DNA from 4 places in the Paenibacillus hubeiensis genome. Region 1 is predicted to be linked to each of the others. Evidence: predicted binding sites of a transcription regulator. Region 1 holds the regulator's gene; each other region holds the start of a gene.

Region 1 (7,582 bases):
GTTCATTACGGGGTTAACGGGAATCACGGACGAAGATGTGGCGGACGCGCCATCATTGGAAGAGATGATGATGGAAATGGTGCCGCTGCTGGATGATGTCGTGCTGGTCGGGCACAACGTCGCCTTTGACTTTCATTTTCTCCAGAACGCGCTGGACCGCTGCGGTTATTTGCCGTTCACCGGCCGCATTCTGGATACGATCGATTTTCTTAAAATCACGTTCCCCTCGCTGAGCTCGTACCAGCTCGGGTACGTCTCGTCCGAGTTCGGCTTTCAACATGATCGTCCGCACCAGGCGGATAGCGATGCATTGGCTACGGCATACGTGCTGTTAAAGTGTTTTGACGAGCTGCGTGAATTGCCGCTCATTACGATCCAGCGCCTGAGCGACCTTTTTGCCCCCGAGGACAGCGATCTGGGGTGGTTTTTTGACGGGCTGCGCATGGAAAAGGAAGCCGAGCCCATTCAAGATTTGGATGGACATACCTATTATCGCCAACTCGCGCTCAATGTAAGCGATTGGACCGAAATCGGCGCGCCTCGCGACGAGAAGGACGGTAATCCGCTGGCAGGCATCAGCTTTGAGCAATATATGGAGCAGGTTCGGAGCAACCTGCAGAATACGCTGGAGCATTATGAAGAACGCGAGGCGCAGACCCAGATGTTCAGCAGCGTCCGGCAAGCCCTGAGCGAGGATAAACACCTGCTCATCGAAGCCGGAACGGGCACGGGGAAATCGCTCGGTTACCTGCTGCCAGCCATCTATGAGAGCGTGAAGCAGGAACAAAAGGTAATGGTCAGCACGCATACGATCAACCTGCAGGAACAGCTGCGGGAGCGGGATATTCCTCTTTTGACCCAAGTTGTGCCTTTTCCTTTTAAAGCTGCGGTATTTAAAGGACGAGGACACTACCTGTGCCTGCGCAAATTCGAGCACAAGATTAACGGCCGCGAATTTTCGACGCCGAAGGAAGATTATTTTACCGCGGCGCAGATGATCGTCTGGCTTACCCAGACCGAGACCGGGGACGACGAGGAACTGAATCTCAGCGGCCGCGGCGGGGACTTCTGGGAGACGGTGCAGAGCGAATCGGAATCCTGTCTGGGGCGCTCCTGTCCTTGGTTCCGCAAATGTTATTATCACCGGGCCAAGCATGAAGCAGGCTTATCGGACATCGTCATCACGAACCATTCGAAGCTGTTTACCGACGTAAAGGCCAGCCATCAGCTGCTGCCGTCCTACGAGAGCCTTGTCATCGACGAGGCCCATCACTTGGAAGATGTAGCAGGAAAACATCTTGGACTTCATATGAAATATTTCACATTGGTGCATACGTTAACGCGTTTGTTCAAAGACAGCCGCAACGGACAGCTTCCGCTGCTGCGTTCTCAGCTGTCGGGACATGAACGTTCCGTCGAATGGGGATCGGCCATTGACCAGATGTTCCCGATTGCGCTGGAAGCCAAAGAAATATGGGATCGGCTCAGCGAGGCGCTGTTTAACCTGCTGCCGGAACGGACCGACGCTTCTCCGGGAGAGACGGGACAATTTTCCCTGCGTTTGAAGAGCACGCAGAAGCCGGCCAAGTGGGAGGAATTGCAGAACGAGGAGAATCAGCTTTACGTCACGCTTGGCGATCTCATTCGCAAGGGAGACAAGCTGATGCTCGAGCTGAAAGAGGATCAGGACGACTATCAGTCGGACAGCTTGATCACGGACATTACGGGCTTGTTCAAAGACCTTTCCACGCTGCGCGAAAACCTGCGCTTCTTCATGCGAATGGACGATGCTGCCACGGTGTATTGGATGGAAGCAAGCGGCCAGTTCCGCAGCAAATCGCTGCAATTGTATGCCGTTCCCGTGGACGTGAGCGCGCAGCTGAAGGAAATGTTTTTCGATAAAAAAAGAAGCGTCGTGCTTACGTCTGCCACACTGTCCGTGGATAAGTCGTTTCAATTCATGATTGACCAGCTTGGCCTGCAGGAAGCCGCGGAGCATGATCGTTTGCTCACGGCGATGCTGCCGTCTCCGTTCCGCTACCGCGATCAGGCGCTGCTGGTGATACCGCGCGATTTCCCGAGCGTGAAAGGGTCGATCGGGGACGCGCATTTCGTGGACATGCTGGTACGATCGTTGGCCGAGACGGCCATCGCTACGCGCGGGCGCATGATGGTGCTGTTTACGTCTTACCGCATGCTGCGCCAAGTGTATGACCCGCTTAAGGAAGCATTGTCCGGAAACGAAATCTCCTTGCTCGGTCAGGGCGTGGACAGCGGCAGCCGGTCCAAGCTCACCCGCAGGTTCCAAGACGCCAAAGCGACGGTGCTTCTCGGGACGAGCAGTTTTTGGGAAGGCGTGGACATACCTGGGGATGCATTGACATGTCTGGCTATTGTCAGGTTACCGTTCCAGCCGCCGAATCATCCGCTCCTGGAAGCCAAAAGTGAATTATTGCAGCAGCAGAAAAAAAACCCGTTCATGAAGCTGTCTGTGCCTCAGGCGGTCATTCGTTTCAAGCAAGGATTCGGAAGGCTGGTTCGCACAGCCAAGGATCGCGGCGTTGTTATCGTATACGATACGCGGGTGATCGAATCATATTACGGAAAATACTTTTTATATTCCTTGCCTGGGCCAAAAATGGAACACATGCTGACCGAGCAAATGGTTCCGCGCATCAGCGAATGGCTCGAACAAGACGTTGAACAAACCTAATTCAGGTAGAAACGACAGAACATTTTTCGGCAATGTTGCGAAACGCCTGCAAAAGGCGGTACACTTGTTGAGATTACATGGCTGCGGGTTGATACGTTAAAGAAGTACATCAAATATAAGGCGGCATCCTTCCTCTAAAATGATTCGAATTAGAGTACACGGCGGGATGCCTCCCTTTTCATCTATTTATCGCGCTTTGGCAAGGAGGAGCAAAAAAAACATGAAATCAGATAAAATTTCGGAAGCCGTCGTGAGGCGGTTGCCGGTATATCTGCGTTATTTGAGTGAATTGCACCAACGTGAGGTAACGACGGTTTCTTCGCAGGAGCTGGGACAGCGCCTGGACCTCAATCCGGCCCAGATCCGCAAGGATTTGGCCTATTTCGGCGATTTTGGCCGCAAGGGCATCGGGTATGACGTATCGTATCTCATTGAGAAAATCCGCCATATCCTGAAGATCGACCAGCAAATCAATGTTGCGTTGGTAGGAGCCGGTAACCTGGGTCATGCCTTGTCCAACTATAATGCTTACTTGAAGGACAACATGAAAATCGTGGCTGTATTCGATGCGTATGAACCCAAGATCGGCACCCAAATCAACAGCTTGAAAGTGCAAGCGATGAATGAGCTGACGGAATCGGTCAGAAACCTTAATATTCGCATCGGCATCATCACCGTCCCCGATACCGAAGCGCAGAATGTGGCCGACCGGTTGATCGAATCCGGGATCGAAGCCATCCTGAATTTTGCGCCAACCATCTTGAAAACCCCGCCGCATGTTCGTATTCATAATGCGGACTTTACGACGGATTTGCTAAGCCTTGCGTATTATTTGGAAAATGGAAAGGACGACGAGCAGGATGACGACAAATAAATGGGTTATACACAACGGCAAATTCGCCGTAAACAAAGGTTTGGAATGGAACGTGGTTCAAGGATACATGGTGGTGGAAGACGACAAAATTCAGTATATCGGCGAATCCTTGCCGGCAGAAGATGAAAGCCTGCCGAAAGTGGACGGAAAAGGATTGCTCTTTCTGCCAGGTTTGATCAATACGCACGGACATGCCGCCATGTCGCTGCTGAGAGGCCACGGGGATGATCTGGCGCTGCAGGTATGGCTGCAGGAGAAAATGTGGCCGATGGAGGCGAAAATGACGTCTGAGGACGTTTATTGGGGGGCGTCCTTGTCGGTGCTTGAGATGCTCAAAGGAGGAACGACGGCTTTTTTGGACATGTATGATCACATGGATCAGGTTGCCAAAGTCGTGGAGCAATCCGGCATTCGTGCAGCGCTCGCTCGCGGCGTCATCGGTCTTTGCTCCGAAGAGGAACAGAAGCACAAGCTCGGCGAAGCGGCTGCGTTTGCCCGCGACTGGAACGGGAAGGCAAATGGACGGATTACTGCCGTAATGTCTCCGCATGCGCCTTATACGTGCCCTCCGGATTACATAGAAAAGTTTGTGCAGGTTGCCCATGATCTGAATTTGCCGCTTCATACCCATATGTCCGAAACGCTGCGCGAAGTGGAACAGAACGTGACCGATTACGGTCTGCGTCCTGTAGCGCACTTGGAGAAGCTTGGCTTTTTCTCGCGGCCTTGCCTCGTGGCTCATGCCGTGCATTTAAACGATGAGGAAATCGAGATTTTGGCTCGCCATAACGTTGCAGTATCTCATAATCCGGGCAGCAATCTGAAGCTGGCTTCCGGCATTGCGCGAGTTCCTGAGCTGCTGAAAGCGGGCGTGACCGTTTCTTTGGGAACAGACGGACCGGCGAGCAATAACAATTTGGACATGTTTGAAGAGATGCGTCTGGCGGCATTGATTCATAAAGGCGTGTCCGGTGATCCGACTGCGGTTCCGGCCGGCGAAGCGCTTCTGCTTGGAACGGCATACGGAGCACGCTCGATTTTCCTCGACAATACCGGCTTGCTTGAAGCGGGAATGAAGGCGGATTTCATCGGGGTCAACATAGACCAGCCTCATCTGTACCCGCATACCGATCTGATTTCCCATGCCATTTATTCGGCGTCGGCCAAAGACGTGGAGCATGTGTGGGTAGATGGCAAACAAGTGGTGAAACATGGCGAGTGCCTGACGATGGACGAGGAACGCATTTTGCGTGAAGCTCAATCGGCGTTTGAGGGCCTGCTCGCCCGTTAATTTCTCATGGGCGCAGCCTCATCAGGGAAAGGGAGTTCGGCTTTTGAAGAAAAAGAAAAAGAAAAAGTGGATATGGATATCGCTGCTGATCCTGATCGTGGCGTTGATTGTATTGCAGCGCTATTACGTCTATGTGACCAAGGACCAGCGCAATCAGGAGGCGCTCGCCCTGCAGGCCGCCCAGCAGCAGCTGGAGCTGACGTCCTACGATAATTTTCAAAAATTCGTATGGGGACAGAAAGAGGGCGAAGACAGCATCTATTGGACGCTGAGCGGCACCAATAAGGATAACCAGGACGTCATTGTGTGGGTCAAGTTCGACGAGACGGGGAAACCGTTGTCCGGGGCGGGGGCAGTGCATAGCGAGCTGCTGCAGAACGGAATGTCCGAAGCTCAAATTCGCCAAAGATTCGCTTCCGAAGTCCCGAATGGCGAAATCAAGCGAATCCTGCCTGGCGTCGTGAACGGAATTTATGTATGGCAAGTTTATTATCATGATGATACACACAGTTATTATCGTTTCTATCGTTTTAGCAATGGGGAGCAAGTGGATCTGGTATATACGATTCCGAACAGCTGACATGCTTACGACCAAACAACCGACAGCGAATGTTGCTGATCGGTTGTTTGCCGTACTTTGATGAAAATTTTGGATTTAAGTAGTTAAAATTAATAAATTCTTCAAATAATCGCCTTCGAAATCGTATATACGATGTGATATACTCAGATATGTACTTGTTGTGCAAATTCGAATGACGGAAATGCTGGAATTTTAGCAAGATGCACGTGCTTGTCGGCTTGCAGCATTTCCGCAGATGACTATACAACGCCCTGTATGGATTCATGCGGGCTAATTTTGGAGGGGAAGCACACTTGAAGTTAAAAGTATTGCCTATTGCTTTAACTGTCGTGATTTCAGCCGTCGTATTGTTTGGAGGTTGGTTTGCATATCGTCAGGTTGCCGTGCATAACCCCATTGAAAAAATGGTGACCCAGTATGACGGGGTCAAAGACGCTCAAATAACCATTAACCGCAATGACGTGTTGTTGAAACTTGATTTGCAGCCGGATGTCGATCTGGGCAAGCTGGTTCAATATATTCATAAAAAAGGACAAACCTTAATCGGTTCACGTTCCATCAAACTGGACGTCGTCGACCGTTCCAACGAAACGCTTGACAACTGGTGGGGAGAGGCGTTGTTCACCGTGGCTCAGGCTATGGAAAACAAACAGTATGCTGAAATTACGCCAACGCTAAGCAAGATGGCTACAGGCGGCATTAAGGTCAATACAGCGATGGACGATAAAAACGTATACGTTAGCCTCAGGGACGGAAATGCGAGCAAGTTTGTCATTTTGCCGCGTGTTCCGGGACAGATAGGAGTGTGGCCGAATGCCTAAATGGACAAAGGAAATTATCATTGGATTCATACCCGTGTTGCTGATTTTTCTCGCATTTATAGGGTTTAATATCATTCCCGTTCTCATTGCAGGTTTGCTGGTCGGAGCGCTGATTCTGACGATGCAAATGCGCGGAGGAATCACGGTTGGAGCCGGGCAAGAGCGCAAACGCAAGAAAAAAGGGCCTTCCAAGCTCACCTTTGAGGAAATCGGTGGTCAGGACAGCGCCAAACAAGAGCTGCGCGAAGCACTGGACTTTTTGATTCGTCACGAGGAGATTCGGAAGTTCGGCATTCGGCCGTTGAAGGGCATTTTGTTGACAGGGCCTCCGGGAACGGGCAAAACGCTGATGGCCAAAGCGGCGGCTCACTATACGGATTCCGTGTTCGTAGCAGCATCGGGCAGTGAGTTCGTTGAGATGTACGTTGGCGTCGGCGCCGGCAGAATACGTGATTTGTTCCGTGAAGCAAAAACGCGTGCTGCCAAAGAAAACAAGGAAAATGCCATTATTTTCATTGATGAGATCGACGTCATTGGCGGCAAACGCGAAGGCGGCCAGCAACGCGAATACGACCAGACGCTCAACCAGCTGTTGACCGAGATGGACGGGATTTATTCCTCCGACACGCCGCGCATTTTGCTGATTGCAGCTACCAACCGCAAGGAGATGCTTGACAGTGCGCTCACGCGTCCTGGACGCTTCGACCGTCACATTCAGGTTGATCTGCCCGACAAGAAGGGACGGAAGCACATTCTGGAATTGCACGCGGCCAACAAGCCGTTGACAGAGGATGTGGACCTTGAGAAAACGGCCGAGGAGTCGTACGGATTTTCGGGAGCCCAGTTGGAAAGTGTCATGAACGAAGCGGCCATTTATGCGATGCGCGAAGGATTGCCGCTGATCGAACAGCGTCACCTGTCCTTGGCGATCGATAAGGTCATGATGGGCGAAAAGACCGACCGCGAGTCCACGGTGGAAGAGAAGAAACGGGTCGCCATTCACGAATTGGGCCATGCTATTATGGCCGAACTGGTACGGCCGGGAAGTGTCAGCCAGGTGGCCTTGAGTCCTCGCGGACAGGCTCTTGGATATGTGCGGCACAATCCTCAGCAGGAGCAATTCCTGTATACGAAACGTTTTTTGGAAGAACAGATCATGATTGCGCTTGGCGGCGCAGCTGCCGAAGAGATGTATTATGGCGGCCGCAGTACGGGATCGCGCAATGACTTCGAGCAGGCAACCAACGTCGTGCAGACGATGATGTCTTCCGGGTTGACGTCGCTGGGCATCGTCAACATGGAC
Region 2 (7,582 bases), on a different contig from region 1:
ATGGAACAGCTTGAGAACTGGATGGAAGGAGAGGACTCGCATGAGAGTCCTGACTCCGGGTGGGACACGACTCGTTATTGTATCATTGATTATCAGGAGTCGGGTCAGGCCGTTTCGGCATCCAATGCGATCAGGGCTTTTATGCCGGACGTTCCATTGTTGATCGTTACGGATTTTCAATCCATGATTCGCAAGCGCCATCTTCAGCAAATCACGGGTGCGGGACCGATGAAAATGTTTCTTTGGGACGTGCAACATCCTCAGCAAATGGCGTCAGAGATGCGGAAATGGCTTGAATCCGTAAACAGACAGAACCTTTCGCAAGAACATGGGAATGCCAGAGCGAAATGAATCAAACAGGCTCTTTCAACAAACGGGCTATATGACATATTTGTATCCCGTGCCCCACACCGTTTTGATGTAACGGGGCTTTTTGGGATCAGGCTCGATTTTTTTGCGCAGGCTTGAAATGTGGACATCAATGGTTCGGTCCAGATATGCCCGTTCCGAACCTTTGATCCGGTCCATCAGCTCATTGCGGGTAAATACTTTGCCAGGATTTTTATACAGCTCTTTCATGATTTCAAACTCGATGTGCGTAACCTCGATTTCTTCTCCGTCCACAAACAGCGTTCGGCTATACTCGTTCACACTGACATGACCGGCATTCGTTGGCGTGTCTTCCTTGCTGTCTTGAACCGTTTTCCCCGAATAAGAGAGAGCAGACCTGCGCAAGAGTGCCTTGATCCGCGCATCCAGCTCTTTAAGGCTGAACGGTTTGCACAGGAAGTCATCGGCACCGTTATGAAGCGCCTTGAGACGGTCATTCAGCATCGTGCTGGCCGAAATCATGAGAATCGGAACGGTCGAATGCTGACGAAACGCATCCACCAGCGCATTTCCGTCCGTTTCGGGCAGCATCAGATCCGTCACGACGATATCCGGCTGGAATCGGGGGAAAAGCTGAAGTGCCTCGCGGGCATGATGAACCCGTTCTGTAATGTATCCTTCCTCCTCAAGAAAGAAAGCAATCATGTCGGCAAGATTTTTTTCATCTTCTATAAGAAGTACTTTGATAGACATAGAGGTCACACTCCTGGTGGAAATTTATAAAGAAACACGGAATCCAATGGATGTAGTTTGTTAGAGATTGCCGAAGCATGGAGTACGGATCGGTTTTGGTCATCCCATGTACATGTATATATGATGACTTGTCCCAATTCCACGCACCGCAAATTCAACATTTTATCATGTATGAAGTTTTTGCAAATCCATCAACATTTACCAAAACTATGCCATGTCATATTTACAGTATAATGGATCAGAACGATTTGGAGAAGAAAAGGGAACTCTGAAAAACACTCGACAAATCAAGCGCAATTCGGAAGCCTAACGTATTTTCGTCAAATAGGGCGTTAATGAAACAGTTTGTTTGCATGGGGAGGAAACGAAGTTGCTAAAAAATAGACGTAAAATGATAGGTTGGGCCAAACATTGCCTATGATTCGTACAAAAATTGGAAAAACGGTGCTGGATTGGACGCTGTCGCGGCTGCGCATTCCCTGGATCGCCACGATGGTGCTCGTTGTGCTGGGTACATTGGGCAGCGTATACGCCATCACGATGTTCTACGGCGTTCAATTGATGCTCGGCGGTGCGGCAGTGCTTGTTGCCTTGCGCCTGCATGGCGGAAAGTATGGCGGCATGGCTTTGGTGGGCATTTTCGGTTTAAAATGTCTCCTCTTAGACATGCCTTACAGCATTTGGGTCGGTGCAGCAATCCATGCTTTGGAATTCATCTGGATGCTGGCGTGGCAAAAGCGTTGGAAAAACGGCAGCATGATGACGGCCAACGCCACGTTTTGGCTAGTATTGTTTTTGCCGATTGTCGGTCTCGGCCACTTTGTCTTTGGTATGGAAATGGATGATTTGAGATTTGCGTATATGCATGCCGCTCTGGTTGGTATGGTGAATGCGCTATTGGCGGGAATCGTCGTCGACTTCTGGATTACGCACAGCGAGCATCCAATGAAGCGTGCGGGCGCGATCCCTCTTCACAGAATCGCGTTTAAATACGTGGTTGCCTTTGTTGTATCCGTTTCACTTGTACTGCTGTCGGCGGATAGCCGCAGACAGCTGGATCAAATTCGGGATGCCATTGTGACCAGCCTAAGACATGCTACCGATCTGATTGACAAGAAAGTGGGGGTTCCAGTGGTTCCCTCGGGACAATTGCAATCAACCCTGAGGCAATATAGCGAATTTATGGATGTCGGCATCATCATTTTGGGATCAGACGATCGTGTGGTGGGTTCGTCCTCCGAGCTTTACCCGGTTGGTGCAGCATTGCCAGCGAAGCAGGAACACGTTTTGCAGGCAGGGGGCGCCCCCTTGTTACTCTCGGATGCCGTGGCATCCAGCGATATTTTGGATTACTGGAGGCAGGCGGTTTTCATCAATGAGAAATGGCAGGCGCCGGCCGAGGGCTATCGTCTTATCGTACTGTCAAGCCCTTCCAAGTTTTATCCTCATATTGCATCAATCTATCTGACCACGATCCAATCCCTGTTGGTCATTATTTTGGTATCCATGATCATTGCCGCGCCGATCAGCAAAAAAGTCGTAAGCCCATTGAAGCGGATTACGCTTATGACGAGTGCACTCTCCAGACTGCTGATTCGACAAGGGGAAATGAAATGGCCGATAAGCCATGTAACGGAAGTCCAGATTTTGATCGGCAACTTGCGCAAAATGTCCGACGTGCTGCTTGAGCAGTTCGAGCAGATTCGCCAGGACAAGTTAACGCTGGAGGACCGTGTAAGGGAGCGTACCAAGGAACTGAGAAACAGCGAAGAAATCAAGCGGGCCATCGTAGATTCATCCATCGAGGGCATCATTGCTGTCGATGCATGCGGAAAAATCATTGAGTTCAATCCCGAGGCCGAGCGCATGTTTGGGCTGCGAAGGGAAGACGTGGTATATCAGAAAAATGCCCCTTCCCTGTTTCAGGGAGCCACTTGCGATGAAATCAAGCAAAAGCTTGAACGTCGCGAGTTTAATACAGGCAAGCGGCATACCCACATCGAGGAAATTTACGGCATCAGGCGCGACGGATCCGTTTTTCCGATCGAATACAAAATTGTCGAGATTCGCTTAGGCAACAAAGAGTCATTATACAATCTGTTTATCAAGGATATTACCGAGCGAACAAGAGCTGAAGAGGACCGCGTGCGCGATGCGCTTGCGCTGGAACAGCTGAACGCCGAATTGGTGCGCGAGAAACAGGCCATTCAGGAACAGCGCGACATCAGCGAGCAGTTCATTGAATCGGTCCGCGAAGGCTTGGTCATGTCCGACCGGTCTGGAACGATCACGATCGTCAATCGCCGCATTGAGGAGATGTTTGGTTTGGGGGATTTCCTTGGACGCTCCATCGAAGATCTGGCCCTGTCCATTGAGCGGTCCGTGCTCACGGATAATTTCAACCTGCTCGATCAGACGCGCGCGTTTCTGAAAGGCGAGCAGGCTTTTGCGGAAACCGAATTTGTTCTGGATAATGCGTCCAAAAGTGTTTTTTCTCTATATATGAAACAGATTGACGTACCCGGCAGAAACCATGGCTTCCTGCTGGTGTTCCGGGACAGGACGGAAGAAGAACATCTTAACCGCATGAAGCACGAGCTGATCAGCGTTGTTTCACATGAACTTCGCACGCCAGTCGCCACTATTATGGGGTATGTGGAACTGATGATGCTGTATGATCTTCCCGCCTCGCAGCGCCTTGAATTTTTAGGGAAAATTACGTCCGAGGGGGCCCGGCTCAGCAGTTTGCTGGATGACGTGCTGGATATCCAACGATTGGATAACGGAAGCTTGACCTACCACATGACCTATGTTCCTATGCTGGAACTGGTGGAGGGCGTGGCCGAACAGTGGAACATCAAATCAGTACAACGCATATATGTGCATGCCTTTAACGGGGACTTCTTCGCTTATGCCGATCAGAACCGGATGGCACAGGTGCTGCACAACCTCGTTGGCAATGCGGTCAAATACTCGCCTGGTGCCGATCGCATCGATATTACGTTATGGGAAGAGAAGAAGTGGTTATGCATCGATGTAAGGGATTACGGCATCGGCATTGCCGAAGAGGTGCAGGACATGCTGTTTACGAAGTTTTACCGGGTGGACAATTCGGACCATCGCCAGATTGGCGGAACGGGTCTGGGGTTATATATTTCGCGTAAAATCGTGGAAGATCACCATGGGAAGCTGACGGTGATGTCTGCGCCAGGCAAGGGGAGCACGTTCAAGGTCCGGCTTCCCAAACAAGAGGCGCTCGTATGAATAATTGACGGCTGACGGGATAATAAAGCCTTAACCCTACTGGATGCATCGCATTCAAGTAGCGGTTAAGGCTTCTTTGTGTCAGTTTTCACATTCGCGGATAAAAGCGGATAAAAAAGGAATCTTTTGCAAACGGTATAGGTAAACGACATTCGCATCCGTTAAAGGGAGGAGGCGTGATATGTTTCGCAAAGAAGAGAAAACGCTTGTGATCGTTTGTCTGGTTGCCGCGGTCGTCGTACTTTACGCCGTGGTGAAGAGCATCATTCGCATCATGAATTATTAGTTGTTCGAAGGAAGAAGGGCGATGCCCGGAACCTATCATTGACTAACAGTGAGGAGTGTCACCCTGATGACAACGCTGGACCCTGTTCTGCTAAGCCGGATATTGACCGGATTAACCCTGTTTGTACATATTATCTTTGCATCGATCGGCGTTGGCGTGCCGCTCATGATCGCTCTTGCGGAGTGGCGCGGATTGCGCAAGAACGACGTGCACTACACCCTGCTTGCCCGCAGGTGGGCGCGAGGCTTTGTCATCACCGTAGCGGTCGGCGTAGTAACCGGCACCTCGATTGGATTGCAGCTCAGCTTGTTATGGCCCATGTTCATGCGGGTGGCGGGACAGGCGATTGCCCTACCGCTGTTCATGGAGACGTTCGCCTTTTTCATAGAGGCGATATTCCTTGGCATATACCTGTACACCTGGGATCGTTTCAAAAATAAATACACGCACATGCTGCTGCTCATCCCGGTTGCGCTCGGTTCGTCGGCATCGGCCATTTTTATCACTACCGTCAATTCGTTCATGAACCAGCCGCAGGGCTTCACCCTGATCGATGGCATCATGAAGGACATTCATCCTATAGCGGCCATGCTGAATCCCGCTACGCCAACCAAGGTAACCCATGTGCTTGCATCCTCCTATACGCTCAGCGCGGGTTTGCTTGCAGGCATCGCCGCTTTCAGCATGCTGCGGGGCAGGGGCCATGTTTATTATAAAAAGGCATTGAAACTGACGACCGTCAGCGCACTTGTATTTGCCGTCAGCACTATTATGCTCGGGGATTCCTCCGGCAAATTTCTGGCCAAATACCAACCGGAGAAGCTGGCCGCGGCCGAATGGCATTTCAAAACGATGAAAGAAGCGCCGCTCGTATATGGAGGCATATTGGACGAGAACAACGAAGTCAAGTATGCGCTTGAAATTCCCTACGCGCTAAGCATCCTTGCCGGAAATCGGCCGGATACCGAAGTGAAGGGGCTTGAGGAGTATCCGGCCGATCTGAGGCCGCCGCTGTCGATTCACTATATGTTCGATTTGAAGGTGACGACAGGAGTGATCATTTTCCTGATTCCTGTCCTGTACGTGTTTCGGCGCTGGCTTCCGGGACGCAAACCGTATCCGAATTGGCTGCTCATGGGCATCGTGTTTCTGGGACCGCTAGCGATGATTGCGATCGAGCTCGGCTGGATGTTCGCGGAGGTTGGACGCCAACCGTGGATTTTGCGCGGATACATGAAGGTATCCGAGGCTGCCACGACGTCCACTTCCGTAGGCTGGATGCTTGTTCTGTTCATTTTGCTGTATCTGGTCCTTTGTTTCTCTTGCATCCGTGTCCTCAGCAAGCTGTTTCGCAACAAGGAAGCGGAGAAAGAGCTGGAGTCGCTCGGGCTTGAGGGAGGGATCGTGCATTGAGCTTTGAAATTGCGGGCATTGCGATTTTGTGGACGTTTCTGTTCGGATACCTGATCGTTGCGTCGATCGATTTTGGCGCAGGGTTCTTCAGCTTTTACAGTGTGCTCTCCGGGCATGAGAATAAAATCCACAACATCATACAGCGCTATCTCTCGCCGGTGTGGGAAGTGACGAACGTCTTTCTCATCTTTTTCGTGGTCGGATTGGTCGGATTTTATCCGGACAGCGCGTTTTACTATGGAACTGCGCTGCTGGTGCCCGGCTCGCTTGCCATCGTGCTGCTTGCGATTCGCGGCGTATATTACGCCTATAACACCTATGGAAACAACGGCCAGAACAGCCGGATATACATGGCCTTGTATGGGGCGACAGGGCTGCTGATTCCCGCCGTGTTCTCCACCATTTTGGCGATCTCCGAAGGGGGCATTATCGAGCAGTCGGGAGAGAGGGTTTTGTTTAGCTGGGGCGAATTTTTGACCAATCCTTACACATGGTCTGTCGTGCTGTTGGCATTGGTGAGCGTGCTTTATATTTCCGCCATGTTCCTGTCCTACTACGCCAAGAGAGCGGAAGATGAGACAGCGTTTGAAGTATTGAGGGAATATGCCTTGCTATGGAGCCTGCCTACCATCTTTGCCAGCTTTCTGGCGTTTTTGCAAATCAACAAGCAGAACCCGCAGCATTTTCAGAACATGCTGGGCATTTCATGGATGTTTATTGCCTCCTTCGTCTGCTTCGTCATTGCGGTATCACTCGTATGGAAACGCAAGTACATGGGGTGGTGCTTCGTAGCTGTCATGCTGCAGTTTGCTTTTGCCTGGTACGGGTATGGCCGCTCGCATTTGCCCTACATCCTGTATCCGTACGTTAACATTTACGACAGCTTCACGAACCGCACGATGGGAATCGCGCTGATTACCGCGTTCAGTCTGGGGCTGTTGGTGCTGATTCCGTCGCTGGTGCTGATCATGAGATTGTTCCTGTTCGATGCCGATTATGTACGAGGCCGAGCGGGGAAAAAGAAAGGATGAATACGATGTATGCAGAAGGCGTATCCGGCATTCCGGGCGTAACGGGATTAAGTTTTTTCGAAACGTTCACGATCATGTACGCTCCGCCGCTTATTATCGTCGCAGCGATCGCTTTTTTGTTCATCTATATGGCGGCAAGCGGCAATCCGAAGGACTAGCCTTTTTTCAATTCGGCGAAATATGGGTTAAAATAGGTGAAGGGAGGAGGTCCTTTCATGCCTAAAATCCGCTATAACAATCTGGATAATGTAAGCACAGACAAAACGTTGAAGGAATTCAGGCAGTGGAGGGAGGAACGGCGCAGAAAGTCGAAGGATTATACGTTCAAGGTGCCGCATCACCCGCCTGACCTGGATTTCCTGCATGCCAACCGGGAAGAGACAACGGTGACGTGGGTGGGGCATTCCACCTTTTTCATTCAATATAACGGTCTGAACATCGTCACCGATCCGGTTTGGGCCGAAAAGATGGGGTTCCAGCGTCGGCTTGGACCTCCGGGCATTCC
Region 3 (7,582 bases), on a different contig from region 1:
CACAAAAACTGCATCGTTTAATCCTCCTTTTCAATGGCGACCGCATGCGCGATGCATGGAATGCTTTCACCCTGTTGGTACGATAGCGGGGACAGCAAAGCCCCTGTAGCAACGACGAGCACCCGCTTCAGTTCGCCTTCCTGCATTCGGTTCAATATGTGGCCATACGTTACAGTCGCCGAACAACCGCAGCCGCTGCCTCCTGCAACGACTTGGGGCTGCTTGTCCCGATCATAGATCATCAAACCGCAATCGTTGAACGTCGTCTGCTCCATAGAGATACCTTCCTTCTGAAGCAATTCCTTTGTGATCGGCAGTCCCACGGAAGCCAGATCGCCGGTGACGATCAGGTCGTAATAACTGGGGTCAAGCTGGGTATCCCGGAAGTGGGAGACGATGGTGTCGGCTGCTGCGGGAGCCATCGCAGCGCCCATGTTGAACGGATCCTTAATGCCCATGTCCATGACTCTTCCGATCGTTGCCCTTGTAACGGCAGGGCCTTCTCCGGTACGAGCCACGACGCCGCAGCCTGAACCGGTAACGGTATATTGGGCATACGGCGGCTTCTGCGAGCCGTATTCCGTCGGATAGCGGAACTGCTTCTCCACCGTGCAATTGTGGCTCACCGTACCGGCCAACACGTAATCTCCGGCTCCGGAATCGACGATCATGGAGGCCAGCGCCAGCGTTTCCATCGATGTGGAGCACGCCCCGAACACGCCCAAATAAGGCGCTCCCAGCTGCCTTGCGGAAAAGGAGCTGCTAATGATCTGGTTCATCAGGTCACCGCCAACGAAGAAATGAAGCTCCTCCTTGGTGATATTGGCATTGATCAGCGCCAGTTGAGTCGCTTTTTCCAGCAGTTTGCGCTCCGCTTTCTCCCACGTCTTCTCGCCCATTTCAAGCGAGTCGTATACATAGTCGAAATCGGAAGCGAGCGGTCCCTGCCCCTCGTCCGGCCCTACGACCGTCGCTCGGCCGATGAGACGGGGACGGCTGTCGAACTGCCAGGTCTGACGGCCGACCCTTTTCATAAATGCCCACCCCCGAATCCGAGAAAGGCATACACGACGCCGATAATAAACGCGGCGACGACGCCAAAGACGATGACCGAGCCGGCCAGCTTGAACATGTTCGCACCGACGCCGAGGACAAGGCCCTCCGCCCGATGCTCAAGCGCGGCGGAACACATGGAGTTGGCGAACCCGGTTACAGGCACGGCCGTTCCCGCTCCGGCCCATTGGGCGATTTTGTCGTATACGCCCAAGCACGTCAAAATGACCGAGATCAAAATCATGACCGCCACGGTAGGACTTGACGCTTGCTTGGCCGTCATGTCAAAGCCTGCCATAAAAGCCTGTTGGATCGCTTGTCCGATCAGGCAGATCGTGCCGCCCACAAAAAAGGCCTTAACGCAATTGCCCCAGATCGGCCGTGCCGGTTCATGTTTTTTGGCAACCTTCTTGTACTCCTGCTCGCTGATGGATATGGACGATGCTTTTTTCCCACTGCCGAATCCCTTCGTTTGAGTTGGCAAGGTGAAGACCTCCTTCGAAATGGAATCACGCTGCTCACAGCATGTTGGAGTCAATTCCTCTCTACATTGTTTGTTATTGCTCCCAAGGTTATGTATCCGGCAAATCGAGGCATTTATTTCCAAATCAGCTCAAGCCCGCAACCGGATGTCGGAGGTTTCAATACTCTAGCGTCACAAATAAATCAGGACGATCACGAGCAGCATAAACAGTACGATGATGATGATCTCTTCTTTTCTCTGGTAATCCGGCTTCATCGTTGTCTCCATCTCCTTCAAGGGGTCCGATTCCGTTCCAGTTATGCATATTCACAAACCATGCTGCCAGACAGGGGCATGTGCGGAGATTTGCAGACCTTCTGCGCGGCTGTGGGTTATTCCACCTTTCCTATACATGACGCAAACATGGACATTTGGGATAACAACGTTCATACTATGATGTGACCAGTGGTTAATTTGTCTTTCCTTTTCCGGAAAGTCATCCGTCCGGCAGCCGTTCTGCCGCGACTTCGTTTACCTTACATACAAACAGAGGAGTTGGTTATGCATGAATCAAAAAACGCTGGACATGTTTCGCACATTGACCGAATTTCCGTCCGTTTCGGGCTTTGAACGCGAACTGCGCGCTTGGATGAAAGACCAAATGTCGGCCTACACGCAAGAATTCGTTCAAGACCGATTGGGAAGTCTCTTCGGCGTGCTTCGCGGGGAAGAAACCGGACCGAAAGTCATGGTAGCCGGTCATTTTGACGAAGTGGGCTTTATGACGACAGGCATTACGGAGACCGGCATGATCAAGTTCCGTCCACTCGGCGGATGGTGGAGCCAGGCCGTGCTGTCGCAGCGATTGCAGATCATTACGCCCGATCGCCGGATTACAGGCGTAGTCGGATCGACACCTACCCATTTGCTGGACGAATCCCAACGCAGCAAACCCGTCGATCTGAACCACATGTATCTGGACATCGGAGCGGATAACCGGGAAGAAGCCGAATCATGGGGCATCCATCCAGGCATGCAGATCGTGCCGATCTGCGAGTTCACACCGCTCGCCAATCCGAAAAAAATCATGGCGAAAGCTTGGGATAACCGTTACGGGGTTGGCTTGGCGCTGGAACTTTTGGAGGAACTGCACAAGGAGCAGCTGCCGAACACGCTCTACAGCGGCGCAACCGTTCAGGAAGAACTGGGTCTACGCGGTGCTCGTACGGCAGCGAGCCTCATTCAGCCTGACATTTTCTTTGCACTCGATTGCAGTGCAGCCAATGACATGACCGGCGACAAACAATCGTTCGGACATATCGGCCAAGGCGCCCTGCTGCGAATCTTCGACCCGACCATGTTCACCCACCGCGGCATTGTGGAATACGTGCAGGATACAGCTTCCACGAATCAGATCAAAATGCAGTATTTCATCTCTCCGGGCGGCACGGACGCCGGACAGGTTCATCTGAGCGGCATCGGAGTGCCTTCTACGGTCATCGGCATTTGCGCGCGCTACATCCATACGTCTTCTTCCATTATCCATACGGATGATTACGATGCGGCGAAAGAGCTGCTCGTGAAGCTGGTCAAAGGTCTGGACCGGACCACGCTGAATACCATTATTGATAACGCCTGAGCGATCGTAATAACAGATTGGGGCTGTCCCGTAGGTCATGAAAATGACGAGGGTCAGCCCCTATTTCTTTTCAGGTCGAGAACCTTTCATCCGAAGATTTCATAAGATAGAATACATAAGCAAGTTCCAAACCGAGAAAACAGCAGGTGATCCGTGATGGCAACCGGAAGGAAAGGGAAAACAACCAGATCATCCAATAAAAATTCAAATAAAACGAACGTGGCCAACGATCTGCTGAACGGAAGCCTTTCAAGCAAAAAACTGGCTTTCATCGTCGCGGCTTTGCTTGTTAGCGGCAAATTAAGAGTTGACGCCGTTACGCTATTCCGGGGAGCAACCTTGCTGGTTACCTTGACGGGACGATATAAAACGTTGAAGGATTTTCAACCGAGCAATGCGGATCAATTGAAGGATTTTCTGGATCAGAATGGAGATATGACCATCAATGACATCATTCAGGTTTTCCAGCAGCGAATGAATTCCTGATGCAGGATGCGGAAGGTGAGGGATTGTTGTGGAATCATCCGCTTTCGATGGCGTCGGCTTTGCCGAATTGCTGATTGCTTTCATTCTTATTATGCTGTTCGTGTTCGGATCAACGGACATCGAAACTCTGTCCGGTGCACCCACCAGCGGCTAAACCATTCAACATGCGAAGCGGATTTGCTCTATGGCTGCGCATAGTTAAAAAAACGCCAGTCCCGCATCATCGGAACTGGCATTTTTGGTTCGAACGTCATTTGCGGTTGCCTGGCCGGCCATTCATAAAAACATCGGCGAAAAGGCGATCCAGGCCAAAATCAGCGTCAACACGATACATACGTTTTCAACCACGGCCCCATGCCTTGATCCGGTGCTCATCAAGTTGGCGCGGATCCGCCACTTCAATGGCGGCAACGGCTTGATGCCGCGATTCGTCAGCGAATCGGCAAGAAGATGCATGGCATAAGCCGAACCTCCGGCCAGCCAGATGGCATCCCCCTGCTGCTGCTGGGTTGTCGCATACAACAGCCCCGTCCATACGGCGGTTCCATACAGCGTATGCGTAAGTCCCCGATGCGTGAGCGTGGTGCAGAGCATGAGCAAGCTTCCCCCGATCAAGTTCCAGGGTGCAAGCGAATGGCCATAAAATACAAGGCCAAGCCCGATCGCAAACATCAACACCTTGCGCAGCGACCTGGACGGCAAAAACGAAACGAGCGCGATCAGCGCGGCAAGCAGCAAATTCCACGGTTTGGCCGGAACGACAAAATAAACGAACACGGCCGCAGGAAGCAAAATCGTTTGCAGCAGCCGAAGCAAGCCGTTTGGCAGCGCCTTGGACACCAGCAAGGAATTCGGTTCGTCGATGTCCGGCAGCAGCGAACCGATTAACGCCGCGGCAACGGCAGGAACGGTTACAGGCACGCCCGCAAATTGAAGGACAGAAAGAGAAACGCCTGTCCCGATAATGAGGTGGGATCTTCCCATCATGATGCCATAACATCCTTTCGCAAAAATAGGGAACAGGGACGGTCCGTCTTTTATCATACAATGAAAGCCAAATAAGAACAATAGTTCGCATTTATCATTTGCCTTGATCCTCCATTTTGTGGTAGTAGCGCGTATATCCCATTCATACATGAAAAACACAAATAATAAATTTTCGTTTTCGTGAGCCCCGTCACACTTTTAAATTAGTGATCGTTTTATCGTTATTAGTGAAAAATATCACATAATATGTCGGCTATGTCATGTATGATTCAAATATGGACCACTAAAATTCGTGGTAACGCACAGTGTACATCCAAGGAGGCATATACACATGAACGGGAATAGAGAAAAGTTAGTTATTATCGGAAACGGCATGGCAGGAATCAGCACGGTGGAGCAAATTCTGAAACTCAGCTCCCGCTTTGACATTACCGTCATTGGAACAGAACCTTATCCCAACTACAATCGCATCATGCTTTCTTATGTGCTGGAAGGCAGCAAAACGATCGACGACATCGTGCTGAACGATCTGCACTGGTATGCTGACTACGGCATTACACTGCATACAGGCACAACCGCTACACGGATTGACGCGGAAACACGCGAAGTCGTAACCGACGCGGGCACAACAATTCCTTATGACAAAGTGATCATCGCAACAGGCTCCAGTTCGTTTATCCTTCCGGTTCCGGGACATGACAAACAGGGCGTCGTCGGTTTCCGGGACATCGCGGATTGCAACGAAATGCTCGAAGCGGCCAAGCAATACAAAAAAGCGGCGGTCATCGGCGGCGGACTCCTCGGCCTCGAAGCGGCTAAAGGTCTCGTGCAGCTCGGCATGGACGTTACCGTGGTGCACTTGATGCAGGACTTGATGGAGCGTCAGCTTGATCCGCAAGCCGCAGCCATGCTGAAGGCGGAACTGGAGCGACAAGGGATCAAATTCAAAATGGGCGCGGAAACGAAGGAGTTGATCGGCGGCGAGCGCGTGCAGGGCCTTCGTTTCGCCGACGATTCGGTGCTGGATGCGGATTTCGTCGTGATGGCGGTCGGCATCAAGCCAAACACAAGCGTGGCCCGCGAGAGCGGCATCGAAGTGAACCGCGGGATCGTGGTCAACGATTATTTGCAAACCTCGATGGAAAACGTCTATTCTGTCGGCGAGTGTACCGAACATCGCGGCACCTGTTACGGCCTCGTGGCCCCGTTGTTCGAACAGGGCATGGTTCTGGCGAAACATATTTGCGGCGTGGAAACGGCTCCGTATGAAGGCTCGGTGGTATCCACGAAACTGAAAATCTCGGGCGTCGACGTGTTCTCGACAGGCGAATTCCTCGACAGTCCCGAACATACGATCATTTCGCACAAAGACGATTGGAAACGCACGTACAAAAAAATATTGCTGCGCGACAACATCATGGTAGGGGCCGTGCTGTTCGGGGACATCACCGATTCAGCCGAGCTGCAAAAATTAATCAAACAACAGGCGGTAATGACCGATGACCTGTACGCTGCACTCATGGGTACCGGCTGCGGCGGCCACAAAAAGGCTGCCTCCGTGGAAACGATGCCTGAAGACGAGATCGTTTGCGGCTGCAACGGCGTTACCAAAGGGGCCATCGTGGATGCCATTACCAATCAAGGGCTGAGCAGCGTGGACGAGATCAAAGCCTGCACGGGTGCAACCCGTTCTTGCGGCGGCTGTAAACCGGTCGTGGAACAGATTTTGCAATATGTACTTGGAGACGGCTTCACAAGCGGAGCCAAACAAGGCATCTGCAGCTGTACCTCATTAAGCCGGGACGAAATCGTTGCCGAAATCCGGGAAAAAGGACTGCAAACAAGCAAAGAAGTCATGAACGTGCTTGGTTGGACCCAGCCTGAGGGATGCTCGAAATGCCGTCCAGCCATCAACTATTACCTGGGCATGATTTACCCCGACACCCATGAGGACGAGAAAGAATCTCGTTTCGTGAACGAACGCATGAACGCCAACATTCAAAAAGACGGTACGTATACCGTTGTACCGCGCATGTATGGCGGGGTAACTACGCCGGAGGAACTGAAACGCATTGCCGACATTTCGGTGAAATACGACGTCAAAGCCGTGAAAGTAACGGGCGGTCAGCGGCTCGACCTGATCGGGGTTAAGAAAGAAGACCTGCCACAAGTATGGGCCGAACTGGATATGCCTTCAGGTTACGCGTACGCCAAATCGCTGCGCACGGTCAAAACATGTGTTGGATCGCAATTCTGCCGCTTCGGTACGCAGGATTCGATGGCCATGGGCGCGCTGCTGGAGCGCAAGTTCGAACGCCTTGATCTGCCTGCCAAATTCAAAATGGCCGTGAACGGCTGCCCGCGGAACTGCGCGGAATCGTGTACTAAAGATATCGGGATCGTGGGCAACGATGGCGGCTGGGAGCTGTTCATCGGCGGCAATGGCGGCATCAAAGCCCGCTTGGCCGACTCGCTCTGCAAAGTGAAAACCGACGAGGAGCTGATCGAGCTGTGCGGCGCGATCATCCAATATTACCGCGAAACAGGCAATTATCTGGAGCGGACGTCGGAGTGGGTAGAGCGCATCGGACTAGAGCAGATCCGGTCGGTCGTGGTAGACAATATCGAGGAACGCAAAGCATTGATGGCCCGAATCGAGTTCGCCTTACAGCAAGTGGAGGACCCTTGGAAAAAAGCATTGCGGAACGAACAAGGACAAAGCAAGCTCTTTCAAGGCATCGAGGTGGCAGCTCGTCCATAACCCCAGGCACCTTCCGCCCCGGCCTCGGTCGGGGTTTTCATAGATGATCATTACAGACAAAGGAGAGATTCATATGACGACCAAGCAAACGGGAACGTATTTCGCAGCGGGAGAGATTGAGGAATTTCTGCCGCGCATCGGAAGAGTGGTTGATATTGAGGGCCATGAGCTGGCCGTTTTCCGTGCTTCCGAC
Region 4 (7,582 bases), on a different contig from region 1:
ATCGACATCCTGCCTCACCTGCCTTGAGGGAGTTTGATAATGCGGACCTTCTCCCCGGCCGCGATGCCCTTCCTTTCCGGCGGAACCACGATCAGGCAATCGCTGTCCTTGATCGTAATCATCACGCTGGATTCATCCACCCGCGATGGAGCCGGTGCAGCGTAAACGGTGCCCTCCCTAATCTGGATGCGTCCGCGGACAAAACGGGTAAAGTTGTTTACCTTCGTATACTCCGTATCCATAATCGCCGTCCACTCCTCCAAATAAGGGTGCGGATCGCTCTGCATCATCCGGATGGTAGGCCAGACAAACAGCGAGAAACCGACAAAACAGGCCCCTGGATTGCCTGACAAAGCAAACAACAGCTTTCCGTTCACCACCGCCGCCGTCGTTACGCTGCCCGGGCGCATCGTTACCTTGTTGAACAGCATGTCCACATCGCTTTCGCGCACGAGATCTCCCATAATATCGTAATCTCCTACGGAAACGCCACCTGTCGTGACCACGATATCGTTGTCGCGCACAGCCTCTTCCACCTTGGCGCGGGCAGCAGCAACGTCATCTGCGATCGAACCGTACATGACCGGTTCTCCCCCGGCCTCAACGACCAGGGAACGAAGCATGTAGCTGTTGCTGTTTCGAATCCGTCCAGGCTGCAAAGGCTCGTCCACGTTAAGCAGTTCGGTTCCCGTCGCAAAAATCGCGACCTTGGGTCGACGATAGACACGTACATGAGCCACGCCGAATGTCGCAAGGACCGACTGTTCCCCTGCCCGAATGGTCGTGCCTGACTCCAGCAGCAAGTCGCCTTCCTGAACCTCCAGCCCAATGGGCGTAATATTGGCGTTAGGCTGAATGCTTCGTTTCAAACCGATCCAATGCTGCCCATCCTGTTCCCTGCTCTCGGTCATCTCCAACATGACGACAGCGTCGGCTCCTTCGGGAACCTGTGCACCCGTCATGATTCTCGCAGCAGTGCCTTCCACAACAATCTGATCCGAAGTGTAACCACACGGTATTTCATCGATCACGCGCAGCCAGATCTGTTCATCGCTGGAAGCATGCAAGGTGTCGCCGCTTACAATGGCATAACCGTCCATGCCTGAACGGCGGAAAAACGGATACGGATGCGGTGCATGAACGGTTTCGGCCAACGTTCTCCCATGCGCGAGTTCAAGCCTGACCAGCTCGGTCGAGCCAGAGCTTGCACGCGCCGCAATCTTGGCCTGAGCATCGGGCACCTGAACGGCGGTCCGCATAAATTTGGAACTTTTCATGTCAGCATGAGGCATGTTTGATTTCATGTTCGTCGCTCCTTCTTGGAGAAAATCTCCCTATGTAAAAAAGTGTAGCCCGAAACAGGCAACGATGACAAGTGACAATGTCACGTCAAAGCAGGTTCGCAATTCCTGATCTAAACAAACAGCCAGCGTGCAAAAGGGAGACGACTCCTTTTACTCGCTGGCTGTTCAATTGGGGGCGGCTCAGCATCGCAAAAGCTATCGTCGCCTTTTGATTTTTCCTCCGCCAACCCTTGTTTTCGGTTTTTTGTATGAGCTTTTCGGTGAGTCAAACCATCCTCCGCTCTTGTTGCGTTCAACGGTGCCTGTGCTCGGTTCTTTTTTCCGGCTGAACAAACCGCCGCCTGAACCTACGCTCGTGTCCGTATCGCCCCCGCGTCTCGTAATGGAGCCTTTTCGCTCAACGGTAATCGGAGGCGCTGCTTTTTTATCGTTGCTGGTTGGCGTTCGGTAGGAACCGGCATTGGGCTTATACGTATCCTTGCTTGTATAGCCCCGGTATTTCCCCGAAGATCCGCTGCCCCCAAGAGCATCGAACAAATTGCCGAGCAGCGTGGCGGTCAGATAACCCTGCAAAAAGGAGGAATCGTAATTTTGACGGACATATTCCTTTGAATCGACCTCGATCAGCGTATCTTCCTTTTTGTTCGGGTCCTGCTGCAGGTGGTAATATTGGTCCGAATATACCAGGAACATCCGCTCGTCGTTTACCGCCGAGATCTGGTCCGGCTTGCGTTGATCGGACAGTTCTTCAGCCACTTCAGGCACGGTGCGGTCAGCAGCCCGATATACATAGGATGTCGAATTCCCGCTCCCGCTAACAGACTCGAGTGGATAGGTATCCTGAACGGAAGGTGCTCCGCACGCGGACAGCAAAGACATCAGAAGGCTGAGCACAAGCATTAATTTCAATCCATACGCCGTGCGCTTTTTCATTTGCACCTCTCCTAGCTCGAACGAATCACTTTAATGTCTGCGGGAATGACGGACTCGCCCTCGTACAGAGCAAACCTTCTGTCTTGCCACTCCACGCGTAGAAGCAGATGATCATCCGACTGATACTGCCATACAAGCTGCTCGCCTGCTTGCCCGTATGGCGTTTTGCCCGCTGTCGTAACCATTCCTCCGTATTCATCTTCCAAGTGGTAGGCACGGCCATCCAAATCCAGCAGCGTCGGCACCTCATCCGGTGCATCAAGTCGGCCATCAATCGGTTGATACAAAGCATAGCGTGTCGTTTCGCGCTCTTCGATATGCAAATAGCGAACGGACGTGCCGTCCTTCAAGGTTAGCACAACCGCATTTCGGGACCGATGATGCACTCTACCCACCACTTCATACGTGACTAGCGACACTTCGCAAATATCGCCTGGCGCAAGCTGAAGCATCGTTTTCTCTGCCTTGGGTGGTTCCGGTTTGGCCATAATTCCTTTAATTCGTTTCCATACGCTCATGCGAATTACTCCCGTTCTTCAATCTTATAGGCAAGCCGCAATAATCAGTGCGCCCACGATATGCAGGGCACCTGAAAACAGGCCGTACCCTGTTTTTCCTTGCTGGATGCCTGTATCCAAGTCAAGTGCTGCCCATTTTCGAATAATGAAATGAACCACACTTTCCAATATAAGTAAAATAACAAACGAAACAACCGATACAAGCAAGGCTTCACCCAGATGTCCTGCCGTCGAAATCGAAGTGGCAAGCACGTAGCCCTGCGCAAACAGCTTCATGACCATTCGCGTCGTCACAGCCATGTTTCCGGCCTTCACTTCGGCAAAATCCTTATATTTTGTAAACAAGGAATCCACGAACATCAATATAAAGAGCAGCACTGAGCCTGAAAGCGTCCAGACCAACATCGCCAAAATGTTCAAATCCATTTACACAGCCTCCAAAGTTCAACATAACCCACATTTAAAAGCGAAGAAGAAACCATGTTTCTTCTCCGCCAGATGGGTACACACACTCTCGATCGTTCGAATCTTATTTTTCGTACTGTTTCAATAAAGCGGCAAGTTCATCTTCAACCGCTTGATCTTTGCCCAGTTTTTCGAACTCCTCATCGAGCGATTTGCCTTTGGATGACATTTCATTGCTGGCTTCGGCTTGAGCTTCCATTTGCAGCATTTTTTCTTCCATGCGCTTCATGCCGGCGCTCGCCGTATCGGAACTGAACCCGTTAAGAGCCTTGTTGATTTCGGTTTGCGCCTTGGCTGCGTTGTAACGAGCAACGAGGGTTTCGCGTTTGTTTTTCATCTGTGTCAGCTGTTTGCGCATCTCATCCAGTTTGCCGCGCAGATTGTCGGCTGCCGCCTTGTTCTGGTCGTAGCTGACTTTGTATTCGGCCATTTTTTCTTCAGCGGCTTTTTTCTCTTCAAGCGCCCGCCGGGCCAGGTCTACGTTCTGGGCGCGTGCAGCGGTATGAGCTTGTTCCTCGCGTTTTTTTACGAGCGCTTCCTGTTCTTCATAAAGCTGTTTGAATTTTTTCTCGATGGCGATCTGGGCTGCAACGGCTTTCTCCGCATCCTCCAGATCCTCTTGCATGTCCCGGATATATTGGTCCGTCATTTTGATTGGATCTTCTGCCTTGTCGATAATAGCGTTAATGTTTGACATCGTTAAATCACGCAATCGTTTGAAAATGGACATTTAATTTTCCTCCTAGTCGATAATACAACCCTGTATATAATTATACATACGTCGCAATCGTCTGTCCGTTTCAATTTTCAATCAAAAATTTGTGAACTGCCGTTTTAGGATTGAACGGCATCGTTCACCAAACCATTCGTATGTTCGGACGGGTTTAAATGTTCATCAAGCAGCCTTTCCGCAGTCTGCACAATTTCGTCGATTTGCATGCGCGTAATGCCATTGTAATGAATGCCCATAATGACGGTTACGGTCGTTCTGAGATGCTGCGCCGCTTTACGGGCAAGGCGCTCGCACAGTTCCTGTTCCTTATGCCCCGGAATGTGCATGACCGAACCGTTAATGCGTTCCCCATCCGGATAATATGTGGCGACTGCACCGATATGCGCTTTTCCTCCTGTCACCAATAATACGCGGTCATCCCCGGTTTGAATTGCTTGAAGCTTCATCGTTTTCAAATCGAACTCATTCATCTGCGTCCACCCAACCTTCATGTTTTATGTATTTGCTGGAATTATGAGCCTCATTCGTCGCAAAGACAATGAAACACTTCACATCCCGCATAAACCATTGCGATCCCGGGAATACCAAAAAAGAACGCATTCTTGAAAGGAGGCTGCTGTCATGCGTGTTCGCCTCAACGTGGCCATTGGGATCGTCTGCATACTGCTGTGCGTTAGTTTCTCTCCTTTGCGGCCTGCTGAGGCAATGGGAAATCATTCGGTTCCTGAAAGGGAGTCCAAGGAAACCATCCATTCATCGGAGGAAGAACAGCTGACATTGGGACAGCTTCGGCGAAAATATGCAGATACTTTCAAGACCAACGGTCCGTCGACCAAACGGGTCGCTTTAACTTTTGACGATGTGCCTGATCCTCGATTCACGCCTCAAGTGTTGGATGTTTTAAAAGAACATCATGTACGGGCTACTTTTTTCATCGTAGGCAACCGTGCTGAGAAACATCCTGACCTGGTCAAACGCATCGTGAAAGAAGGGCATGTCGTCGGCAATCACAGTTACAATCACCCCCAATTTAGCAAATTGTCCATGAGCGCATTCCGCAAACAGATTTTGCGAACCGGGGAAATCATACAGAGACTGACAGGATATACTCCAAAAATGATTCGTCCTCCGTACGGGGATATTAATGAAGAGCAGCTCAAATGGGCAGCAAGGAACCACTACAGCATCGTAAACTGGAACGTGGATTCATTGGATTGGAAGGGCATCCCCAAAGAAAAGGTCAAAGAAAACATATTATCTGCCGTCAAACCCGGCTCCATTATTCTTCAACATGCCGGTGGCGGCGTCGGGACCAATCTCAGCGGGACGGTAGAGGCATTGCCGGAGGTGATCACGGAGCTGCAAAAAAGAGGATACAAATTGGTCACTTTAGATGAAATGCTGCAAATGCCCAAAAACAGAAAAACCGTAAAATGACTGGATGCAAAAAGGTGTTCGCTTCACTCACGCTTCGTGATTGAACGAACACCATCGTCGATTTATTTCAAAATAAAGAGTTTCACGTCCTGAAACCCGAATGAACTTACGGATTGTTTGCTTCCGGGGATGAAAATATCAATGCGGTTTCCTTTGATGGCAGAACCCGTATCACGCGCCGTAGCCACAAAAGCCTGTTTAGGCAATCCCGGATGGCTGTGTCCAGTCACCAACACTTTGGTTCCGAGCGGGATGATCTTAGGATCTACCGCGATGGTACCGAGCTCAAGGTCGTTGCCGAAATAATCAACAGATCCCCACTTCCCGTTCTCGGAAGGGTCCGCCGAATACCCTGTAGCGACAACGTTCAATGTCTTGCTGTAATCAAACGTCTTGCCCCACGCCTCTACGACTTTGTCTTCATTGTTTACGTCCAGACTGGCAGCAGTTACTGCATTGGCCTGAACTTTCGATGTTGAAGCTGCAGCGGATGCGGTGCTTGTTTTGCCCGGAATGTTGATTTTCACCCCGTCATAGATATTGTACGCGGAGATGCCCGTATTTGCCTTCATCAACGTGTCGAGAGCAATGTTGTATTTCTTGGAAAGCGTATAAAAGGTATCTCCTTCTTTGGCCACATGGACGGAATCAGCGTGAGCCGGGACAGCCTGGATCAATACGGCTGCTGCTAACATGGCTGTTGCAGTTTTGACGATGCGTTTCATCGAATTAAGTCTACCTCCCTTATTATGCCTGCGAAGTTAGTTGTCGGATTCGGATGGAGGAGACCACCCTATAGGTATAGATTTACACGTATTGCTTATGTACGCCCTAATTCACCCCAAGCAGCTGCAAGGATGCGACTGCCCCTCTACTGCATCATTACTTCCCCCGCACCTTCCGTTAAGAAAGTTTCGGCACGACTAATATATCACAATATTGTAACCATGGTGCCTAGTAATTGTTACCAATCTGCGGTCGCTTCCCCTTGTAATTCAGCGTATGTCCATTGTTTCATGGGAATCCGGGGTTTCGAATGGTCGCTCGTTCCCGCATAGATGGTAACAGAAAAGTTACTTTTTCAATCCATAGCGCACCAATCCAAGCAAAAAACCATGCCTCCTTAAACAGCAGGCATGGTTTATCTTGATACTCCAATGATCGGCTAAAGAACCTTTGCCAAAAAATCGCGGGTACGTGCATGTTTGGGTGCACCGAACACTTCTGAAGGCGTTCCGTCTTCTACGATCACTCCGCCGTCCATGAACAAAATGCGATCCCCAACTTCGCGGGCAAAGCCCATCTCATGGGTTACGATGACCATGGTCATGCCGCCTTCGGCAAGACGTTTCATGACATCCAGCACCTCGCCGACCATTTCCGGATCAAGCGCGGAGGTCGGCTCATCGAACAGCATAACGTGCGGCTGCATGGCGAGCGCCCGGGCAATGGCGATACGCTGCTTCTGTCCGCCTGACAATTGGCTTGGATAAGCATTCTTTTTGTCGTAAAGGCCCACCGTTCTCAGCAAATCCTCCGCAATCTTGGTTGCTTCCTGGACGGATTGTTTCTTCACCTTGATCGGGGCGATTGTCACGTTCTGCAGCACCGTTTTGTGCGGAAACAGATTAAAATGCTGGAAGACCATGCCCATTTTTTCACGGGTTGCGTTAATGTTGTGTTTAGGGTCGGTGATGGATACCCCTTCAAAATTGATTTCACCTGAAGTCGGTTGCTCCAGCAGGTTCAAGCAGCGCAAAAACGTACTTTTCCCCGAGCCCGAAGGTCCGATGACCACCACGACTTCTCCTTTTCCGATCGTTACGTCGATGCCTTTCAGCACTTCGTTTTTTCCGTAAGATTTATGCAGTTGTTTAACGTCGATCACTTGCACTCAACTTCCTTTCCAGTCGTCCCAACAGCTTGGACAAAATGAATGTCAGCACGAAGTAAATGGCTGCGGCGATCAGGAATGGATTCAAGCCCTGATACGTAATGTTTTTGACCACGCTGGCCTGATACATGATATCGACCATACCGATCACCGAAATGATGGACGATTCCTTGATAATGGTAACGAACTCGTTACCGATCGCCGGAAGGACCGCTTTGAAGGCCTGCGGCAGGACAATAAAGCGCATCGCTGCAGCTTTGCCCATCCCCAAAGACCGAGCCGCTTCCATCTGTCCGCG

Evidence for each region. Region 1 encodes Rex, which represses fermentation and respiration genes when NADH is low (regulators of the CRP and FNR family bind a similar motif). Its sites were predicted from a motif close to TTGTGAAATATTTCACAA; they were not measured.
Region 2: RSX24_RS24135 (cytochrome ubiquinol oxidase subunit I) is a predicted target of Rex. The motif match lies at 4,424-4,441, and genes of this name have one in related genera.
Region 3: nirB (nitrite reductase large subunit NirB) is a predicted target of Rex. The motif match lies at 4,854-4,871, and genes of this name have one in related genera.
Region 4: lpdD (prenylated flavin chaperone LpdD) is a predicted target of Rex. The motif match lies at 4,490-4,507, and genes of this name have one in related genera.

The regions. Positions count from the first base shown of each region.
Region 1 covers NZ_JAVYAE020000004.1:121,377-128,958, reverse strand. The annotation lists gene dinG (ATP-dependent DNA helicase DinG) at 1-2,713, shown strand, start outside; gene RSX24_RS13820 (redox-sensing transcriptional repressor Rex) at 2,880-3,587, shown strand; gene RSX24_RS13815 (amidohydrolase) at 3,574-4,878, shown strand; gene RSX24_RS13810 (cell wall elongation regulator TseB-like domain-containing protein) at 4,922-5,458, shown strand; gene RSX24_RS13805 (hypothetical protein) at 5,752-6,279, shown strand; gene RSX24_RS13800 (AAA family ATPase) at 6,272-7,582, shown strand, end outside.
Region 2 covers NZ_JAVYAE020000012.1:43,950-51,531, reverse strand. The annotation lists gene RSX24_RS24150 (hypothetical protein) at 1-351, shown strand, start outside; gene RSX24_RS24145 (response regulator transcription factor) at 379-1,083, opposite strand; gene RSX24_RS24140 (ATP-binding protein) at 1,501-4,347, shown strand; gene RSX24_RS24135 (cytochrome ubiquinol oxidase subunit I) at 4,700-6,046, shown strand; gene RSX24_RS24130 (cytochrome d ubiquinol oxidase subunit II) at 6,043-7,077, shown strand; gene cydS (cytochrome bd oxidase small subunit CydS family protein) at 7,074-7,235, shown strand; gene RSX24_RS24120 (MBL fold metallo-hydrolase) at 7,293-7,582, shown strand, end outside.
Region 3 covers NZ_JAVYAE020000009.1:219,245-226,826, forward strand. The annotation lists gene spoVAE (stage V sporulation protein AE) at 1-14, opposite strand, end outside; gene spoVAD (stage V sporulation protein AD) at 18-1,034, opposite strand; gene spoVAC (stage V sporulation protein AC) at 1,031-1,537, opposite strand; gene RSX24_RS21780 (M42 family metallopeptidase) at 2,082-3,155, shown strand; gene RSX24_RS21785 (hypothetical protein) at 3,312-3,641, shown strand; gene RSX24_RS21790 (hypothetical protein) at 3,670-3,795, shown strand; gene RSX24_RS21795 (metal-dependent hydrolase) at 3,918-4,628, opposite strand; gene nirB (nitrite reductase large subunit NirB) at 4,960-7,389, shown strand; gene nirD (nitrite reductase small subunit NirD) at 7,463-7,582, shown strand, end outside.
Region 4 covers NZ_JAVYAE020000002.1:183,341-190,922, reverse strand. The annotation lists gene mobB (molybdopterin-guanine dinucleotide biosynthesis protein B) at 1-8, opposite strand, end outside; gene RSX24_RS07575 (molybdopterin molybdotransferase MoeA) at 15-1,292, opposite strand; gene RSX24_RS07570 (DUF4247 domain-containing protein) at 1,500-2,237, opposite strand; gene RSX24_RS07565 (DUF4178 domain-containing protein) at 2,249-2,755, opposite strand; gene RSX24_RS07560 (DUF350 domain-containing protein) at 2,780-3,181, opposite strand; gene RSX24_RS07555 (PspA/IM30 family protein) at 3,285-3,950, opposite strand; gene lpdD (prenylated flavin chaperone LpdD) at 4,055-4,423, opposite strand; gene RSX24_RS07545 (polysaccharide deacetylase family protein) at 4,575-5,390, shown strand; gene RSX24_RS07540 (3D domain-containing protein) at 5,453-6,115, opposite strand; cyclic di-AMP (ydaO/yuaA leader) riboswitch at 6,125-6,320, opposite strand; gene RSX24_RS07535 (amino acid ABC transporter ATP-binding protein) at 6,556-7,278, opposite strand; gene RSX24_RS07530 (ABC transporter substrate-binding protein/permease) at 7,265-7,582, opposite strand, start outside.